2 regions of the Pseudomonas sp. DF11 genome follow, and region 2 is predicted to be linked to the other one. Evidence: predicted binding sites of a transcription regulator. Region 2 holds the regulator's gene; the other holds the start of a gene.
The links. Region 2 encodes sigma-54, which starts transcription at its own class of promoters, with help from an activator protein. Its sites were predicted from a motif close to ANTGGCATNNANNTTGCTNT; they were not measured.

Region 1 (9,730 bases), on a different contig from region 2:
CCTGCTGGCGATGTTGTTGGCGGTGGGCTCGGCGATGTGGCTGTTGCGTAGCAAACTGGCGCCGCTCGGCGACCTGGTTCGCCAGGCCGAAGCCTTGGGCGCCGGCGACCTGAGTGTGCGCCTGAACGTGTCGAGCCATGATGAGATCGGTCAGTTGGCCCGCGCCTTCAACCAGATGAGCCAGGCCCTGTCGACCATGGTCGAGCACATCCGCAAGGCCTCCCAGGAGGTCAACAGCCGCGCCCAGGCGCTGTCCGGGTTGTCCAGCGGGGCGTACGAAGGCATGGAGCAGCAGTCCGGCGAAATCACCAGCATGGCTGGCGCGGTGGAAGAGTTCAGTGCGACCTCATTGAACATTGCCGACAACATGGGCAACACCGAGCGCCTGGCCCAGGAAAACGCCCAGCAAACCCGTATTGGCCGGACCTCGATGGACGAAGCATCGTCGTCCCTGGAGCAAATTGCCGGCGCGCTGAACAGCACGGCCACGGTCATCAATACCTTGGGCCAGCGTTCCCAGGAAATCGGCGGCATCGTTGGCGTTATCACCTCGATCGCCGAGCAGACCAACCTGCTGGCCTTGAACGCCGCCATCGAAGCCGCCCGCGCAGGCGAGCAGGGCCGTGGTTTTGCCGTGGTGGCTGATGAAGTCCGCAGCCTGGCATCCCGCACCCGCCAGGCCACTGACGAAATTTCCAGCATGATCAACAGCATCCAGCAGGAAACCGGCAATGCCATCAGCACGATGGAGCAGGGTAACCTGTTGATGCAGGAAGGCCTGTCGCGCAACGCCAATGTGGCCATGGCCCTGGCGCGCATCGACGAGCAAAGCCGCTCGGCCGGCCAGCAATTTGCGGCGATCACCACCGCCACTCAGGAACAAAGCAGCACCGCGACCCTGCTCAGCAGTAACCTGCAAAGCATCGCCATGGCCAACAGCGAACAGCGCCAAGTGGTCTCGAACCTGGCACTCACCGCCAAGGAACTGGAAAAACTGGCCCAGGACCTGCGCCAAGAGGTTGATCGGTTCCGCTGAGGCACTGCACACAGTTTGGCGGCGAACATCAAGCTCGCAACTACCGGATAACCCTGTGGGAGCGGGCTTGCCCGCGAAGGCGATCTCACCGCCAACGTCATCGAAACTGGTCCGGCGCTTTCGCGAGCAAGCCCGTTCCCACAGTTTTTGCTCACGGATGTTCGCGCTTTTGGCGGGCACTCCAAATCCCTGTGTGCGAGCTTGCTCGCGAAGGCGCCGGCATAGCCACTTCTTTACCCACTGACCCACCGCTTTCGCGAGCACGCTCTCGCAAAGTCCCTGCCCAGGATCTTCCTTCTTTTACGGAATTTGCTGTTTTTAGGCTTGCTGAAACGTTTCTTCAAGTCTATAAAAACCGCACAACTCCAATAAAAGGTCACGATCATGACTCCGCTCAAACTCCTCATTACCCTTGGCGTGCTGGGTGCTACCTCCCATGCGATGGCTTGGGATTACGTCCTGTTGGACACGGATAAAGCCGCTCAACCCTGGCAAATCACCAGCCAGCAACTCGGCGTGAAGACCGGCAAGCCCTTTTCCGTGACGATGCGCACCCTGCACGGTGGCCGCCAGGAAGGCGTCAGCATCGTCGACATCGACAACGGTACGCTGAAGCTTTCAGTCGTCCCGACCCGCGGCATGAACGTGTTGCAGGCTTCGGTCGGGAATGTGCGCATGGGTTGGGATTCGCCCGTCAAGGAAGTGGTCAATCCGGCGTTCATTGAGCTGAACGGTCGAGGCGGGCTGGGCTGGCTCGAAGGTTTCAACGAACTGGTGACTCGCTGTGGCTACGAATGGGTCGGCCATCCCGGCATGGACAATGGTGAGTTGCTGACCCTGCATGGTCGCGCCGCCAATATCCCGGCCAACAAGGTCACTTTGCACATCGATGAAAAACCGCCTTACGCCATCACCTTGCGAGGCGAGTTGAAGGAGCAGGCCTTCAAGAAGGTCGATTTCTCGGTGCAGACCGAACTGGTCACCGAGCCTGGCAGCGTGACGTTCGCGCTCAACGACACGCTGACCAACAACGGCGACTATCCAAAGGAATACCAGGCGCTCTATCACAGCAACTTCAGCACGCCGTTCCTGGAGCAGGGCGCTCGTTTCGCGGCACCGGTCCAGCAGGTCTCGCCGTTCAACGACAAGGCCAAGGGCGATCTGCCTGATTGGCAGACCTACCGCGCGCCCACCAAGGATTACGACGAAACCGTCTATAACGTCGTGCCGTACGCCGACGCCAAGGGCGACACGCTTACCGTCTTGCACAACAAGGCCGGCAGCCTCGGCGTGTCGGTGGGCTTCAATACCAGCACGCTTCCCGTGTTCTCCCTGTGGAAGAACACCGATACCCAAGGCCAGGGCTACGTGACCGGGCTGGAACCAGGCACCAGTTTTTCCTACAACCGTCGGTATCAGCGACCACTGGGCCTGGTTCCCACGATCGCGCCGAAAGAGCACAAGCAGTTCCAGATCCACTACAGCCTGCTGGCGGATAAGGGCGCCGTGGATAAAGCCCTCAAACGCATCGATGAAATCCAGGGTGGCCGCAAGACCGAGGTGCGGGATACGCCGCTGGTGGACCTGAGCAAGCCATGAAGTACTTCAGGGCGTAGCGGGCCGATACTGCAACGCCTCGGCCAAGTGCTCGCGACTGATCCGTTCCACCTGCTCAAGGTCTGCCAACGTACGGGCGACCTTGAGCAGGCGGTGGGCGGCGCGCAGCGACAGGGTCAGCCGTTCGCAAGCGGTTTCCAGCCACGTTTCATCGAGCGCGGATAGTTTGCAATGCCGACGCAAACCCGGCAGATCCAGGAACGCGTTGGCACAGCCCTGGCGTTTTTGCTGGCGTTCCCGGGCTTCGGCCACGTACTCGGCGACAGTGGCCGTATCGGCACCGGGTTCGCTTTTGGGGTTCAACGCCGTGGCCTCGCGGGCAACCGTCAGGTGCAGGTCGATGCGGTCCAGCAGGGGGCCGGAGAGCTTATTGCGGTAGCGCTGCACCATGTCTGGCGTACAGGAGCAACGGCCGCTGGGCTCGCCTAGATATCCACAGGGGCAGGGATTCATCGCCGCCACAAGTTGGAAGCGTGCCGGAAAGCGCACACGGTCACGGGCACGAGAAACCACGATGTGGCCCGACTCCAACGGTTCTCTCAGGACTTCCAGCACCTTGCGGTCGAACTCCGGCAGCTCATCCAAAAACAGCACGCCATGGTGGGCGAGGGTGATTTCCCCTGGTTGCGGTTTCGATCCGCCACCCACTAGCGCCGGGCCGGAAGCCGAATGGTGGGGCTGGCGAAACGGGCGTTGTGGCCAATGGCTCAACGGTACGCAACTGGCCACTGACTGGATGGCCGCGACTTCCAGGGCCTCGCTTTCGGCCAAGGGTGGCAACAGCCCCGGCAGACGGCTCGCCAGCAGTGTCTTGCCGGTGCCCGGTGGACCGCTGAACAACAGGTTATGAGCTCCTGCGGCGGCGATCAGCAGTGCCCGCTTGGCCCCGGCCTGACCTTGCACCTCATTCAGGTCGGGATAGGGTTTGCTGGCCGAGAGCAGTCCATTGGAAACGAAAGGCTCGACCGGCGTGTGACCGTTGAAATGCGCCACCGCTTCGAGCAGATGATCCACGGCGATCACCTTCAGCCCCGAGGCCAGGCAGGCCTCCTCGGCGTTGGCCCGTGGCACCACCAGCATACGCCCGGCCTTGCGCGCCGCCAGTGCCGCGGGCAATACCCCGCGCACTGGACGTACCGCGCCGGACAAGGCCAGTTCACCGAGGCATTCCACATCATCCAGAGTCAGGGTTGGCACCTGCACGCTGGCCGACAGGATCCCCAAGGCAATGGCCAGGTCGAAGCGCCCGCCGTCTTTTGGTAGATCTGCCGGCGCCAGGTTCAGGGTGATGCGCCGCGCCGGGAAATTCAGCCCCGAATTGATGATCGCGCTGCGCACCCGATCCTTGCTTTCCTTTACCGCCGCCTCTGGCAGACCCACCATCGTCAGCGACGGCAAGCCATTGGCCAGGTGAACTTCAACGGTAACGGCAGGAGCCTCCACCCCCACCTGGGCGCGGCTATGGACAATGGCAAGCGACATGAATCGTTCCTTGAGTAAATAGGGCGCCGCGTCCTGCGGCTCTTGAAGACTAGTCGTGGGGATGCGCTTGGGCGCGGCAATTTAAGGCGGAAAATTTGGCAGGATGTTTCGACGGCGAGTGACGGCCGAGGGCGGCAGGCACGATGCCGTTCAGCGCATGCCCACCTGAAATACCAGGCGCCAGCCCTCTGCTAGACTGCGATTTGCCCAGTCGGCACTTGGCGGTATCAACGGCACAGCGAGGAAGTGGCCATGAACGATCTGCTGGCTCTGTTAACCGACAAGCGTTTCATGCCCCACGGGCATTGCTACATGTGGCGCCCGGACCTGCTGTGGACCAATGTGATCGCCGACGGCTTGATCACCCTGTCCTACGTCACCATCCCCTTCACCCTCCTGTACTTTATCCATAAGCGCAAGGATGTGCCGTTCGATTGGATGCTGGCGGCCTTTGGCGTGTTTATCCTGGCCTGCGGCACCAGCCATGTCATGGAGATCCTGACCATCTGGCAGCCCTATTACTGGCTGTCGGCGCTGGTCAAGGTAATCACCGCGATTGCCTCGGTGATTACCGCCATCCTGCTGATCCGATTGGTGCCTGCGGCGCTGAAGATCCCCAGCCCGCAGCAATTGGCCAAGGTCAACGACGAGTTGCGCGAGGCGCAGGCCGAACTGGTCACCACCGCGCGCCGGGCCGGCATGGCGGAGATCGCCACCAATGTGCTGCACAACGTCGGCAATGTGCTCAATAGCGTCAACGTGTCAGCCCAGGTCCTGTACGAGAAGGTGCATACATCCAAGGGACCTGGAGTGGCCAAGGTCGTCCAGTTGATGAAGGAGCATCCCGATGACCTCGGCGATTTCATCAGCAGCGACCCTAAAGGTCGCGCGCTACCTGACTATCTCGACAAGCTGGCCGACGCGCTGGCAATCGAGCAGCAGGCGATGATCGCCGAGTTGGCGCAGTTGACCCGCAGAATCGACCATATCAAGGAAATCGTCGCCACCCAGCAGTCCTACGCCGGCAACTCCAGCGTATTGGAACCGGGCTCGCTGCGAGAGTTGGTCGAGGATGTCGTGCGCATTTGCGATGTGTCCCTGTCCCGTCACCACATAAAGCTGGTCAAGGAGTTCAGCGATGCCCCGCAGATGCCGCTGGACAAACACCGAGTGCTGCAGATCCTGGTCAATCTGATCAACAACGCCAAGCAGGCGCTGGACGCGGGTACGAACCGGCCGCCGCAGATCATCCTGCGTCTGAAGATCGTTGACGACAGGTGCGTGCGGGTTGAGGTCGAGGACAATGGCGAGGGGATTTCCCAGGACAATCTTGCACGGGTGTTCGAGCATGGCTTTACCACGCGCGTCGACGGGCACGGCTTTGGCCTGCACAGTTGCATTCTGGCGGCGCACGAGATGGGCGGCGATCTGACCGCGCAGAGCGCGGGGCCGGGCAAGGGCGCGCTCTTTATCCTGGAACTGCCGCTGGCAGTGGCCCCGGGCCAATCTCAGCGGGCGGCAGATGCTTGAGCGGCTCGCCTTGGCTTTGTAGCGCGAGCTCCAAGAGTGGGGCTCAGGCTGCCAAGTCGAGGCTTATTCCTGGGGCTGGGCCAGTCGCGCTTCCAACTCCGCGACCTTGGCCTCCAGGCTTTCGAGCCGCGCCCGGGTCCGGGCCAGCACGACCATCTGGCTGTCGAATTCTTCTCGGCTTACCAGGTCCAGTTTGCTGAATCCGCTTTGCAGCAGGGCCTTGAACTGGCTTTCGATTTCGCTCTTGGGCAGCGGCGTATCACCACTCAAGATACGGGAGGCATGGCCGCTCAGGGCGTCGAGGAGGTCTTTGGGGGCAAGCATGTGCAGGTGTCCTGGAAACAATGGCGGGCAGTGTACCACGCAGTGTCTATAGTCAATTTGCAAGCAAGGATGCACGCTTTTCGCGCACGAGGCCGGGCATCGTCGCACTGTTGTTGTGCGTATCGCTGCGGTTCGTGGTGCGGAGCAAGCGGGCACGGTGGGTAAGAGACTGAAATCAGGGGGTTTGGGTACAGATGGCAAGGTTTCTGCTTAGAGGCTGATGACCCATGCACTGATGCAGTCGCTGTGACGAATGCAGTGCAGCAGGCGGAACGGGGAGTTTCGTCAGGATCGGTTAACTGGCACCTGTCGGGCAACTTGGGCCGACGATGCGTTACAAAGCCAGGCACTGCGCTTAGACTTGAGTCGGGTTTGTTTTCCTGGGGCAAGTCCACCAATTCGGGAGAAAGTTTCATGAAGCTAGTCACTGCCATCATCAAGCCGTTCAAGTTGGACGACGTGCGCGAGTCGTTGTCCGAGATCGGCGTGCAGGGCATTACCGTTACTGAGGTCAAAGGCTTCGGTCGGCAGAAAGGTCACACCGAGCTGTATCGCGGCGCGGAATACGTGGTCGATTTCCTGCCCAAGGTGAAGATCGATGTCGCCATTGACGACAAGGATCTTGACCGGGTGATCGAGGCAATCACCAAGGCCGCCAACACCGGCAAGATCGGTGACGGGAAGATCTTTGTGGTCAATCTGGAACAGGCTATCCGCATCCGTACCGGCGAAACCGATACCGACGCCATCTAAGCCGCCAAACCCAACGCCCCAGGAGAAAACAATATGACTCTGCGTAAACTCGCAGGGCTAGGAGCCCTGTTGTCCTTCGCAATGCCAGGCCTGGCCATGGCAGAAGAAGCGGCAGCCCCAGTCCTGAACTCCGGCGACACCGCTTGGATGCTCACGGCCACGATTCTTGTACTGTTCATGACCATTCCCGGCCTGGCACTGTTCTACGGTGGCATGGTTCGGTCGAAAAACCTTCTTTCCGTGATGATGCAGTGCTTCGCCATTACCGGTCTGATCAGCGTCCTGTGGGTCATTTATGGCTACAGCATTGCGTTCGACACCACGGGTATGGAGCAGGGCGTCGTCAACTTCAACTCCTTTGTCGGCGGCCTGGGCAAAGCGTTCCTGGCCGGCGTCACCCCGTCCAGCCTGACCGGCCCGGCGGCGCTGTTCCCTGAAGCGGTGTTCATCACCTTCCAGATGACCTTCGCCATCATCACTCCAGCGCTGATCGTCGGTGCGTTTGCCGAGCGGATGAAGTTCTCCGCCATGCTGGTTTTCATGGGCGTATGGTTCACCCTGGTGTATGCACCGATCGCCCACATGGTCTGGTCCGGTAACGGCGGCCTGTTGTGGGACTGGGGCGTGCTGGACTTCGCTGGTGGCACCGTGGTGCACATCAACGCCGGTATCGCAGGTCTGGTGGCGTGCCTGGTACTGGGCAAGCGCAAAGGTTTCCCGACCACGCCGATGGCGCCGCATAACCTGGGTTATACCCTGATGGGCGCGGCCATGCTGTGGGTCGGCTGGTTCGGCTTCAACGCCGGTTCCGCCGTCGCTGCCAACGGCACCGCCGGCATGGCGATGCTGGTGACCCAGATCGCTACCGCTGCGGCGGCGCTGGGCTGGATGTTTGCCGAGTGGATCACCCACGGCAAGCCAAGCGCACTGGGCATTGCCTCGGGCGTGGTGGCGGGCCTGGTTGCAATCACCCCGGCTGCCGGCACCGTGGGCCCGATGGGCGCCCTGGTCATTGGCCTGGCGGCAGGCGTGGTGTGCTTCTTCTGCGCCACCACCCTCAAGCGCAAACTCGGCTACGACGACTCCCTGGACGCCTTCGGCGTGCATGGCATTGGCGGTATCCTCGGCGCGATCCTGACTGGTGTGTTCGCGGCACCGGCACTGGGTGGCTTCGGCACCGTGACCGATATCGGTGCGCAAGTGTGGGTTCAATTCAAGGGCGTGGCTTTCACCGTGGTCTACACCGCGATCGTCACCTTCATCATCCTCAAGGTGCTGGACGCCGTCATGGGTCTGCGTGTCTCCGAGGAAGAAGAAGCCGTGGGCCTGGACCTGGCCCAACACAACGAACGTGGCTACAACTTGTAAGCACACGTAATAAAAAATGCCCGGTTCGCCGGGCATTTTTTTGTCTGGAGTTTGTCATTGCTCACAGGGTGCAGCGGTTTTCCGACTCCTTTTGTTGTGGATGCGACATGGGGTTTTGTACCGCCAAAGGCTTACACCGAGGCAAGAATATTAGGCCCTTTGTTTTTTCCCAGAGCGCGCTAGAATGCGCGCCGAACGTGCGGAGATCTGTATGTGGCAACAGACGCTGATAACCCTGCGGGCAAGGCCCCGGGGCTTTCATCTGGTGACGGACGAATTGCTTGCCGGCCTGCCTGAACTCCAGGCGTGTCGTGTCGGTCTGTTGCATCTGTGGCTGCAGCATACCTCGGCTTCGTTGACCATCAACGAGAACGCCGATCCGGCGGTACGTCGAGACTTCGAACGATTTTTCAATCGGCTGATCCCACAAGGAACCGCCGACTATGAGCACAACGACGAAGGCCTGGACGACCTCCCGGCGCACTTCAAGGCCAGCGTGCTCGGTTGCCAGCTAAGCCTGCCGGTCACGGCAGGACGGTTGGCATTGGGTACCTGGCAAGGTGTTTATCTGGGCGAGCACCGTGATCACGGCGGTGCTCGTAAAGTCCTCGCCACCTTGTACGGTGAAGAGGCATAACCGCTGATTGCCGGCGGATGTTGAATTTTTTCTGGCAGCCTTCGAACAGATGGCGAAGCTGGGCTATAACTAATCTGCTTTTCGCAAGTCATGAGGTAGAACATGAGCGACGATGATCTGGAAAACGACGACCTCGAAGTAGGCGACGAAGACGAGACCGAAGAAGGCCTTGAAGCGGCGGCTGAAGACGTAGCCGACGATGATGGGGCCGATGTTCCGGTACCTACCGCCAAAGGCAAGGCCAAGGCTGCGGTGTCGATCGACGAGTTGCCGAGCGTAGAGGCCAAGAACAAGGAGCGTGATGCGCTCGCCAAGGCCATGGAGGAATTCCTGGCCAGGGGCGGAAAGGTGCAGGAAGTGGAGGCCAACGTGGTCGCTGATCCGCCCAAGAAGCCTGACAACAAGTACGGCAGCCGCCCTATCTGAGCTTCTGCTTCCTGCTTGCTGAAAAAGCCCGCCGTCGCTGCGGGCTTTTTCATGGGCGCAGCTCCCCGGCCAGGCACATTCCTTGTGGGAGCTGGCTTGCTCGCGAAAGCGGTTTAACGCTCAACAGATGAGTGACTGATACCCCGTCTTCGCGAGCAAGCCCGCTCCCACAGAATTTGTACCTGGAACAGCGCCGCAGTACACCGCTCCCACTGGGTTCAGGGCTGGCTATGCCAACCCGCCAGCAACCCCGGCAGTTCGGTCAGGCTGCGGATTTCCGCATCCGGCACATGGTCGGCCTCCCAGGCCTTGCCCGTCGGGTTGAACCACACTGCGCGCAGGCCGGCCTGTTGGGCGCCGGCGATGTCATCGCCTGGGTGGTCGCCAATATGCACGGCGGTCTGCGCCGTGGCGCCGCCGCGTTGCAGGGCTTCGTGGAACAGCCGGGCGTCAGGCTTGGCAATGCCGATGTCTTCGGCGCACAAGGCGAATTTGAAATAATCCGCCAACCCCAGGCGCCGCACGTCAGCGTTGCCATTGGTGACCACGCCAAGGGC
Region 2 (9,730 bases):
GCGAACAACAGCGCGGTCACCACCGGGCCGAGCTCACGCAGCAGCGTCAGCGCAACCATCTGCCCGACCGCTTGTTCCGAACCGTAGCTGGACAAGATGCTGAAGCCTTGCAGCGCCAGCACCATGCCGATGAAGATCCCGGAGACCACGATGATCACCAGGGACATCACACCCACCGAGTGCAGCTGCTTGACCAGCAGGCCAAAGCCGCCGCCGGTCGAGTTGCGACCGAGCAAGGCGTGCATCAGGAACAGCGAAGAACGACCCAGTACCGCCACCACGTCGATGCCGGAGCGGCCGAACAGGCGAATTCTTTCCAATAGCGATTTCTTGCGCATCAGCGCTTCCCCAACAGATCGGTACGGTAATCCGTGGCCGGAAAATGGAACGCCACGGGGCCGTCCGGATCACCCTTCATGAATTGGCGAATACGCGGGTTGTCCGAATCCGCCAGTTCCTGGGGCGTGCCCTGCCCCAGCACCTGGCCATCGCCGACCACATAGATGTAGTCCGCGATACTGGCGGTTTCGGCCAGGTCGTGGGAGACCACGATACTGGTGATGCCCAGCGCATCGTTGAGCAGGCGGATCAGGCGCACGAGCACACCCATGGCGATCGGGTCCTGGCCGACGAAGGGTTCGTCGTACATGAGGATCTTCGGATCGAGGGCAATCGCCCGCGCCAGCGCGACCCGACGCTTCATGCCACCGGACAGTTCGTCGGGCATCAGGTCGAGGGCACCCCGCAGCCCGACTGCCTGCAACTTGAGCAGCACGATGTCGCGGATCATCTCTTCCGGCAGGTCGGTATGGACCCGCAGCGGGAACGCCACGTTCTCGAATACGTCGAGATCGGTAAACAGCGCGCCACTCTGGAACAGCACGCCCATGTGCTTGCGCGCGTCGAACAGGTCGCTGCGGGACAACTCGGGAAGATTCTGACCATTGACCCAGACTTCGCCGGCGCTGGGCCGCAGCTGTGCGCCCATCAGCCTCAGCAGCGTGGTCTTGCCACACCCGGAAGGCCCCATGATGCCGGTGACCTTGCCGCGCGGAATGCGAATATCGATGTCATTGAAAATGCTGCGCGTCCCTCGCTTGAAGGACAATCCCTTCAGCTCGACCGCGTAGGCGTTGTCGGCACTCATCTAAACTCCTTGCGATGCAGCCTCACATTCGAATGCCCTGGGCAGCCGACAAGCGCCGGCACCGCCGGGCACGAGAACCGGCGGCGAACTATATCACTGCAACAGCCAAGCGCCCAAGGCCAACGCCCCGCCCGTTAAGCCTGGCTTAAGGTAAAAGCCACATTTTATGTCGAACCTTGTGGGTCTTCGAACAAAGCATGACGAACTTACGTGAGGGAATTGTTCATTGCCGCTATAATCGCCGCCTTTTCATCGGGCTATACGATTTCTGACATGAGCCAATCCAGCGACCTGATTCAATCGGCACAACGTACCATCCGCCTCGAGCTCGAAGCCGTACAAGGCTTGCTGCCCCATATCGACGCTGATTTCGTACGCGCCTGCGAGATGATTCTGGCCAGCAAGGGCCGCGTGGTCGTGGTCGGCATGGGCAAGTCCGGGCACATCGGCAACAAGATCGCCGCCACGCTCGCCAGCACCGGCACCACGGCTTTTTTCGTCCATCCGGCCGAAGCCAGCCACGGGGACATGGGCATGATCACCCGGGACGACATCATCCTGGCCCTGTCCAACTCCGGCTCCACCAATGAGATCATCACCCTGCTGCCGCTGATCAAGCGCCTGGGCATCCAGCTGATCAGCATCACCGGCAACCCGGACTCGCCACTGGCCAAGGCCGCCGAAGTGAACCTCAATGTCCATGTCGAGCACGAAGCCTGCCCGTTGAACCTGGCACCGACCTCCTCCACCACCGCCGCCCTGGTCATGGGCGATGCCCTGGCCGTGGCGCTGCTGGAAGCCCGGGGCTTCACCGCCGAAGACTTCGCTTTCTCCCATCCCGGTGGCGCCCTCGGCCGTCGCCTGTTGCTGAAAGTCGAGAACGTGATGCACGCCGGCCAGGAGTTGCCGCAGGTGCAGCGCGGGACGCTGCTCAAGGACGCGCTCATGGAGATGACTCGCAAGGGGCTGGGCATGACGGTGGTGCTCGAAGCCGATGGCAAGCTCGCCGGGATCTTTACCGACGGCGACCTGCGCCGCACCCTGGACCGCACCATCGACATCCACAGCGCGACCATCGAGCAAGTCATGACGCCTCACGGCAAGACCGCCCGCGCCGAGATGCTTGCTGCCGAGGCCCTGAAAATCATGGAAGACCACAAGATCAGCGCCCTGGTGGTCGTCGACGACGAAGACCGTCCGGTGGGCGCCCTGAACATGCACGATCTGCTGCGTGCCGGAGTCATGTAAATGAACACAGACCTGTTGCAACGCGGCAAAGCCATCAAGCTGGCGGTTTTCGATGTGGACGGTGTACTGACCGACGGGCGCCTGTATTTCCTCGAAGACGGCAGTGAGTTCAAGACTTTCAACACCCTCGACGGCCAAGGCATCAAGATGTTGATGGCTGCTGGCGTGCAGACCGCTATCATCAGCGGCCGCAAGACCCCGGTGGTCGAGCGGCGCGCGAAGAACCTCGGCATCCCGCACCTTTACCAGGGGCGCGAAGATAAACTGGTGGTGCTGGACGAACTTCTGGGGCAACTCAACCTAAGCTATGAACAGGTGGCCTACCTTGGTGACGACCTGCCAGACCTGCCAGTGATTCGCCGGGTCGGCCTGGGCATGGCGGTCGCCAACGCGGCCAGCTTCGTACGCGAGCATGCCCACGGCGTCACCACGGCGCGAGGCGGCGAAGGTGCGGCCCGCGAATTCTGTGAACTGATCCTGCGCGCCCAGGGCCGCCTCGAAGCGGCCAACGCCGCGTACCTGTGAGCCATTTATGCTGAGCAAGAAGATTCGCACCATTATGGTGTTCGGCTGTATCGCGGCGATTTTTGCGGCGGTGGGCTATTGGAACATCAGCCCCGAACGGTTTCTCGACCAGCCTGCGGCCCAGGTCGAGGAAAAGATCGACTGGTACGCGACCAACACGCATACCCTGCAGTACCTGCCCGACGGCAAAGTGCAATATGAGATGACCTCCGACAAGGTCGACCACGTGAAGGCCACCGATATTACCCTGGTGACCAAGCCGGACCTGAACATGTTCCGCGGCACCGAGTTTCCGTGGCATGTGCAGAGCGAGCACGCCGAAGTCAACTCCGGGGGCACCGAAGTGGAACTGATCGACTCGGTACGCGTCGCTCGAACCGACGAGAAAAACCGGACGACCATCATCACCAGCAGTCGTATGACCGTGTTCCCACAGCAAGAATATGCGCAGACCGAGCAACCCGTTAGAATCGACGGCGCCGGGGGTGTATCGACCGGCACGGGAATGAAAGCGTATTTGAAGGAAAGCAGGATACACCTGCTATCGAACGTAAGAGGACAGTATGAAGCTCGCTAAAACCCTCCCTATTTTGCTCAGTCTGGGCGCAGCACTGGGAAGCGCGAGCGCCTGGGCTCTTCCCAACGATCGCGACCAGCCTATCCGCATCCAGGCCGATGACGCGCAACTGGACGACAAGAATGGCGTCGCCACCTATAAAGGCGACGTGATCATCACCCAAGGTTCGATGAAGGTCACCGGCAACACCGTGACCATTACCCGCACCCCTTCCGGTGATATCGATGTAGTGACCTCGGTGGGCAACCTGGCCTATTTCGAACAGTTGCAAACTGCGGGCGACACCAAGCCTGTACAGGGCTACGGGGTAACTATCCAGTACCACGCCTCCCAGGATCGCGTCGTGCTGATCGACCGCGCCAAGGTGGTCGACAAGGACAATAACGTGACCCAAGGCGAGAAAATCGTCTACGACACCAACAAGAAACTCGCCAGCGCCGGTCGCGCCACCGGCAGCAAGGTGACCGAGTCGCGTCCGCGGATCGATATGGTGATCCAGCCGAAAAAGAAAACCGAGCAGAAGGCCCAGTAATGGCAACTCTGAAAGCTCAGCACCTGGCCAAGAGCTACAAGAGCCGCCAAGTCGTGCGTGATGTCAGCCTGTCCATCGACAGCGGCCAGATCGTCGGCCTGCTCGGCCCCAACGGCGCAGGCAAGACCACCTGCTTCTACATGATCGTCGGCCTGGTCCAGGCCGATCAGGGTCGCGTGCTGATCGACGACCTGGACGTCAGCCACCAGCCGATGCACGGCCGGGCGAAGGCCGGCATCGGCTATTTGCCGCAGGAAGCGTCGATCTTCCGCAAACTGTCGGTTGCCGACAACATCATGGCGATCCTCGAGACCCGCAAGGAACTCGACAAGGCCGGTCGTCGCCAAGAGCTGGAAAGCCTGTTGCAGGAGTTCCACATCAGCCACATTCGCGACAACCTGGGCATGAGCCTGTCCGGTGGCGAACGGCGTCGCGTGGAAATCGCCCGCGCCCTGGCCACCGCACCGAAGTTCATCCTGCTCGACGAACCGTTCGCCGGCGTGGACCCGATCTCGGTGGGCGACATCAAGCAGATCATCCATCACCTCAAGGCCAAGGGGATCGGCGTGCTGATCACCGACCACAACGTGCGCGAGACGCTGGATATCTGCGAAACCGCCTACATTGTCAATGACGGCCAGCTGATCGCCGAAGGCGACTCCGCAGCCATCCTGGCCAATGACCTGGTCAAGGAAGTGTATCTGGGCCACGAGTTCCGCCTGTAAGCACAAGTGTCTGGCGAATCGCCTGGGCGTCGTTTAATTTTATTATGGCGACGCTCTAGGCAAACACTTCAGTTTCAGGCATATAATTTGCTTAAGTTTGGCGCTTCGGCGCCCTGTAGTGGATGGCGCATGTGCGCCGGCGAATAAGGTGTTAAGCCCCTGCCATGAAACCATCGCTAGTCTTGAGAATGGGCCAGCAGCTGACGATGACACCGCAGCTGCAACAGGCCATCCGCCTGCTCCAATTGTCGACCCTGGACCTGCAACAGGAAATCCAGGAGGCCCTGGAGTCCAATCCGATGCTCGAACGCCAGGAAGAAGGCGACGACTTCGACAACACCGATCCGCTGGCCGACAACGTCGAGCAGAAAACCAACACCGAAATCCCGGAACCGTCCTACCAGGAAGCCGCCCCGACGGTGGATAACCTCGAGGATGGCGAATGGAACGAACGTATCCCCAACGAACTGCCCGTGGACACGGCCTGGGAAGACGTCTACCAGACCAGCGCCAGCAACCTGCCGAGCAGCGATGACGACGAGTGGGACTTCACCACTCGCACCTCGGCCGGCGAGAGCCTGCAAAGCCACTTGCTGTGGCAACTGAACCTGGCGCCGATGTCCGACACCGATCGCCTGATCGCCGTGACCCTGATCGATTGCATCAACAACCAGGGCTACCTGGACGAGACGCTCGAAGAAATCCTCGAAGCCTTCGACCCCGAGCTCGACATCGAGCTGGACGAGATCGAAGCGGTCCTCCATCGCATCCAGCAGTTCGAGCCGGCCGGCATCGGCGCCCGCAACCTGGGTGAGTGCCTGTTGCTGCAACTGCGCCAGTTGTCCGCCAAGACGCCATGGCTGGCCGAAGCCAAGCGGCTGGTCACCGATTACATCGACCTGCTGGGCGGCCGCGACTACAGCCAACTGATGCGTCGCATGAAGCTCAAGGAAGATGAGCTGCGTCAGGTCATCGAACTGGTGCAGAGCCTCAACCCACGCCCCGGCTCACAGATCGAATCCACCGAACCCGAATACGTGGTCCCCGACGTGATCGTGCGCAAGCACAATGATCGCTGGCTGGTGGAGCTCAACCAGGAGTCGGTGCCCAAGCTGCGGGTCAACGCCCAGTACGCCGGTTTCGTGAAGCGCGCCGACACCAGCGCCGACAACACCTTCATGCGCAACCAGTTGCAGGAAGCGCGCTGGTTCATCAAGAGCCTGCAAAGCCGCAACGAAACCCTGATGAAAGTGGCCACCCAGATCGTCGAGCATCAGCGCGGCTTCCTGGAGTACGGCGACGAAGCGATGAAGCCGTTGGTCCTGCATGACATTGCCGAGGCAGTGGGCATGCACGAGTCGACGATCTCCCGGGTAACCACCCAGAAATTCATGCATACCCCCCGGGGCATCTATGAATTGAAATACTTTTTCTCCAGCCACGTCAGCACCTCCGAAGGCGGCGAATGCTCGTCCACGGCCATCCGCGCGATCATCAAAAAACTGGTGGCCGCGGAAAATCAGAAAAAGCCGTTGAGTGACAGCAAGATCGCTGGTTTACTGGAGGCACAAGGCATTCAGGTGGCCCGTCGTACCGTCGCCAAGTACCGCGAATCCCTCGGGATCGCGCCTTCGAGCGAACGCAAGCGGTTGATGTAACAGGCCACGCCACAGCGTTCCAGTGGCAGGCATTTCTGCCTGCCGCTTTATGCACTGGCAACGAAGGAGAAGCTGTATGCAAGTCAACATCAGTGGACACCAACTGGAAGTGACCGAACCCCTGCGCACCTACATCGGCGAAAAACTCGAACGATTAGAGAGGCATTTCGACAAGATCACCAACGTGCAAGTCACGATGAACGTCGAGAAGCTGCTGCAGAAAATCGAAGCCACGCTGCATATCCCCGGCGGAGAAGTGGTTGCCAACGCAGAGCACACAGACATGTATGCCGCGATTGACCTGCTGACCGACAAGCTGGATCGCCAACTCAAAAAGCATAAGGAAAAGACCCAGAGCCTCCTTCAAGGCGCAACCGGTCGTTAACCCCCCCAATCCATGATCCGACTAGAATCCATCCTGACCCCCGGCCGTTCCCTGGTGAACGCGCCGGGTGGCAGTAAAAAGAAAGCCCTCGAACAAATTGCCAACCTGATCCACCGCGAGGTACCGGATCTGGAAATGCAGGACGTCTTCGAGGCCCTGGTTGCCCGTGAAAAACTCGGTTCTACCGGTTTTGGCAACGGCATCGCCATCCCCCATTGCCGCCTCAAGGGTTGTGCCGCGCCGATCAGCGCGTTGCTGCACCTTGAAGCCGCCATAGATTTCGACGCCATCGACGGCGCCCCGGTCGACCTGCTGTTTGTATTGCTGGTACCGGAAGCGGCGACCGATGCGCACCTCGAGCTGCTGCGCCAGATTGCCAGCATGCTGGACCGCAAGGAAGTGCGCGAAAAACTGCGCAGCGCACCGAGTAACGAAGCTTTGTACCAGGTGGTCCTGGACGAGCAGAACGGTCATTAAAAATGCGCATGATCATCGTCAGTGGCCGTTCCGGCTCCGGTAAAAGCACGGCCCTCAATGTGCTTGAGGACAGCGGCTACTATTGCATCGACAACCTGCCCGCCGGCCTGCTGCCGGAACTGGCCGAGCGCGCCCTGATCCATACCGAGCTGGCGCAGCCACTGGTGGCGGTGTCCATCGATGCGCGTAACCTGCCAAGCCACCTGTCGCGTTTTCCTGAACTGCTCGAGGAAGTGCGCAGCCGGCATATCCAGTGCGACGTGCTGTACCTGGATGCCGATGAAGAGACACTGCTCAAGCGCTTTTCCGAAACCCGTCGACGCCATCCGCTGAGCAATGCCAATCGCTCCCTGGCCGAAGCCATCGAGGATGAAAGCCAGCTACTGGGGCCAATCGCCGACCTGGCCGACCTGAAGGTCAACACCACGCACCTGAACCTGTATCAGTTGCGCGACACGATCAAGCTGCGCCTTCTCAACCAGCCAGAGCCGGGCACGGCGTTCCTGGTGGAGTCGTTCGGTTTCAAGCGTGGCATGCCAGTAGACGCCGACCTGGTGTTCGATGTGCGCTGCCTGCCCAACCCTTATTGGAAACCGGAATTGCGCGAGCAGTCCGGGCTCGACCAACCGGTGATCGACTACCTGGCCGCACAGCCGGATGTCGAGGAAATGTACCAGGACATCTCCAGCTACCTGCTCAAGTGGCTGCCCCGCTTTGCCGCAAGCAACCGGGCCTATGTCACGATCGCCATCGGTTGCACCGGCGGCCATCACCGCTCCGTCTACCTGACCGAACGCCTGGGTCAACACCTGCAACAATCCCTGAAGAATGTCCAGGTTCGCCACCGCGACCTCAGCTAAAGGATTCACATCGCGATGCCTGCTCGGGAAATTGAAATCATCAACAAGCTGGGTTTGCATGCCCGAGCGTCGGCCAAGTTCGTCGGGGTTGCCGGCCAGTTCAAGGATGCCACCATCCGGGTCGGACGTACGCCCGAAACTGAGTCGATGATCGATGGTAAAAGCATCATGGCGATGATGATGCTCGCCGCCGGCAAGGGCACCAAGATTCACCTGAACACTGAAGGGGAGCAGGCGCAAGAAGCGATGGATGCCCTGGTGGACCTGATCAACAGGTACTTCGACGAAGGCGAGTAACCGCCTCCTGACTCCAAGGCGGATTTATTGTGGCGAGGGGATTTATCCCCGCTGGGCTGCGAAGCAGCCCTGATATCTGTCACCGCCGAGGATCAGGTTGCCTGAACTTTTTTTGGGGCAGCTTCGCAACCCACCGGGGATAAATCCCCTCGCCACAGAATAAAATCCCTGCTCCCCAGTGCCGGTGCTCGCAACGCCTTCGCTTGTCACGCCAACGCCGTATCCAGCACCATCATCAAACAAAACCCCACCAACAGCCCCAGGCTCGCCAGTTTCTCGTGACCATTGCGACGGGATTCGGGAATGACCTCGTGAGTCACCACCAGCAACATCGCTCCGGCCGCCAACGCCAGCCCCAGGGGCAAGAGCATCTCGGCCAGGCTCACCAACCAGGCGCACAGCAGCGCGAACGCTGGCTCGACCAGCCCTGACGCCGCGCCAATCAGGAATGCCTTGACCCGCGACATCCCCGCCGCAGCCAGCACCAGTGCGATCACCAGCCCCTCGGGTACATCCTGCAAGGCGATGCCCATCGCCAGGCTGTCGGCATCCGGCATACCACCACCCGCCGACACACCCACCGCCATGCCTTCGGGAATGTTGTGGGCGATGATGGCAAACACGAACAACCAGATCCGCGGCGCAATGATCGGCCGGCCTGGCGCTGCGACCAGCCTTTCGGGACTGGCCGAGACCTTGCGGTCCACCAGGTACAGCCCGAACGCGCCCAATAGAATGCCGAAACTGATGAGGCCGCTGGCCGCCCAAGGCGTTAACCCCAGCTCCTCGGCCGCGGCAATGCCCGGCACGATCAGCGAAAATGCCGTGGCGGCGAGCATCACCCCGGCACCGAAGCCCAGCAACGAATCGCTGACGGCCTGGGGCATGCGCCGGATGACCAACACCGGCACGGCCCCCAGCGCGGTGCCCAGGGCGCAGAGCCCGCCGCCTTCAAGCGCCCGCAACAGCCTTGGCTCCAGGTCCAGCCACGCCAGGCCCTGCGCCGCCAACAACGTCATCCCGGCCAACAGCAGCAACGATCCCAAGGCATAGCGGAACATCCGTCCGCTTCCAATCGCCAGTGTTTGAGTATCCATAGTCAGCCTTGGGTTGTTTTCAGGAAGGGCTCGTAGCCAGCGCAGCCTGGTAGCGCCGGGCGACCTCGGGCCAGTTGATCACGTTGTAGAAAGCACTGATGTATTCCGGACGACGGTTCTGATAGCGCAGGTAATAGGCGTGTTCCCAGACGTCCAGGCCAAGAATCGGTGTGTTGCCGTTCATCAGCGGGCTGTCCTGGTT

Region 1: the regulator sigma-54 is predicted to act here: its motif matches at 6,183-6,202, upstream of glnK (P-II family nitrogen regulator).

The regions. Positions count from the first base shown of each region.
Region 1 covers NZ_JBYVYN010000002.1:393,957-403,686, forward strand. Annotated here, with positions in the region: gene AC30D9_RS08400 (methyl-accepting chemotaxis protein) at 1-1,036, shown strand, start outside; gene AC30D9_RS08405 (aldose 1-epimerase family protein) at 1,421-2,635, shown strand; gene AC30D9_RS08410 (YifB family Mg chelatase-like AAA ATPase) at 2,642-4,135, opposite strand; gene AC30D9_RS08415 (sensor histidine kinase) at 4,388-5,665, shown strand; gene AC30D9_RS08420 (accessory factor UbiK family protein) at 5,729-5,989, opposite strand; gene glnK (P-II family nitrogen regulator) at 6,404-6,742, shown strand; gene AC30D9_RS08430 (ammonium transporter) at 6,776-8,110, shown strand; gene AC30D9_RS08435 (secondary thiamine-phosphate synthase enzyme YjbQ) at 8,322-8,747, shown strand; gene sutA (dormancy-specific transcriptional regulator SutA) at 8,850-9,173, shown strand; gene AC30D9_RS08445 (HAD family hydrolase) at 9,392-9,730, opposite strand, start outside.
Region 2 covers NZ_JBYVYN010000003.1:471,137-480,866, forward strand. Annotated here, with positions in the region: gene mlaE (lipid asymmetry maintenance ABC transporter permease subunit MlaE) at 1-338, opposite strand, end outside; gene AC30D9_RS12610 (ATP-binding cassette domain-containing protein) at 338-1,147, opposite strand; gene AC30D9_RS12615 (KpsF/GutQ family sugar-phosphate isomerase) at 1,421-2,395, shown strand; gene AC30D9_RS12620 (KdsC family phosphatase) at 2,396-2,920, shown strand; gene lptC (LPS export ABC transporter periplasmic protein LptC) at 2,928-3,497, shown strand; gene lptA (lipopolysaccharide transport periplasmic protein LptA) at 3,484-4,029, shown strand; gene lptB (LPS export ABC transporter ATP-binding protein) at 4,029-4,754, shown strand; gene AC30D9_RS12640 (RNA polymerase factor sigma-54) at 4,919-6,412, shown strand; gene hpf (ribosome hibernation-promoting factor, HPF/YfiA family) at 6,489-6,797, shown strand; gene ptsN (PTS IIA-like nitrogen regulatory protein PtsN) at 6,810-7,274, shown strand; gene rapZ (RNase adapter RapZ) at 7,277-8,134, shown strand; gene AC30D9_RS12660 (HPr family phosphocarrier protein) at 8,150-8,431, shown strand; gene AC30D9_RS12665 (ZIP family metal transporter) at 8,638-9,528, opposite strand; gene AC30D9_RS12670 (superoxide dismutase) at 9,548-9,730, opposite strand, start outside.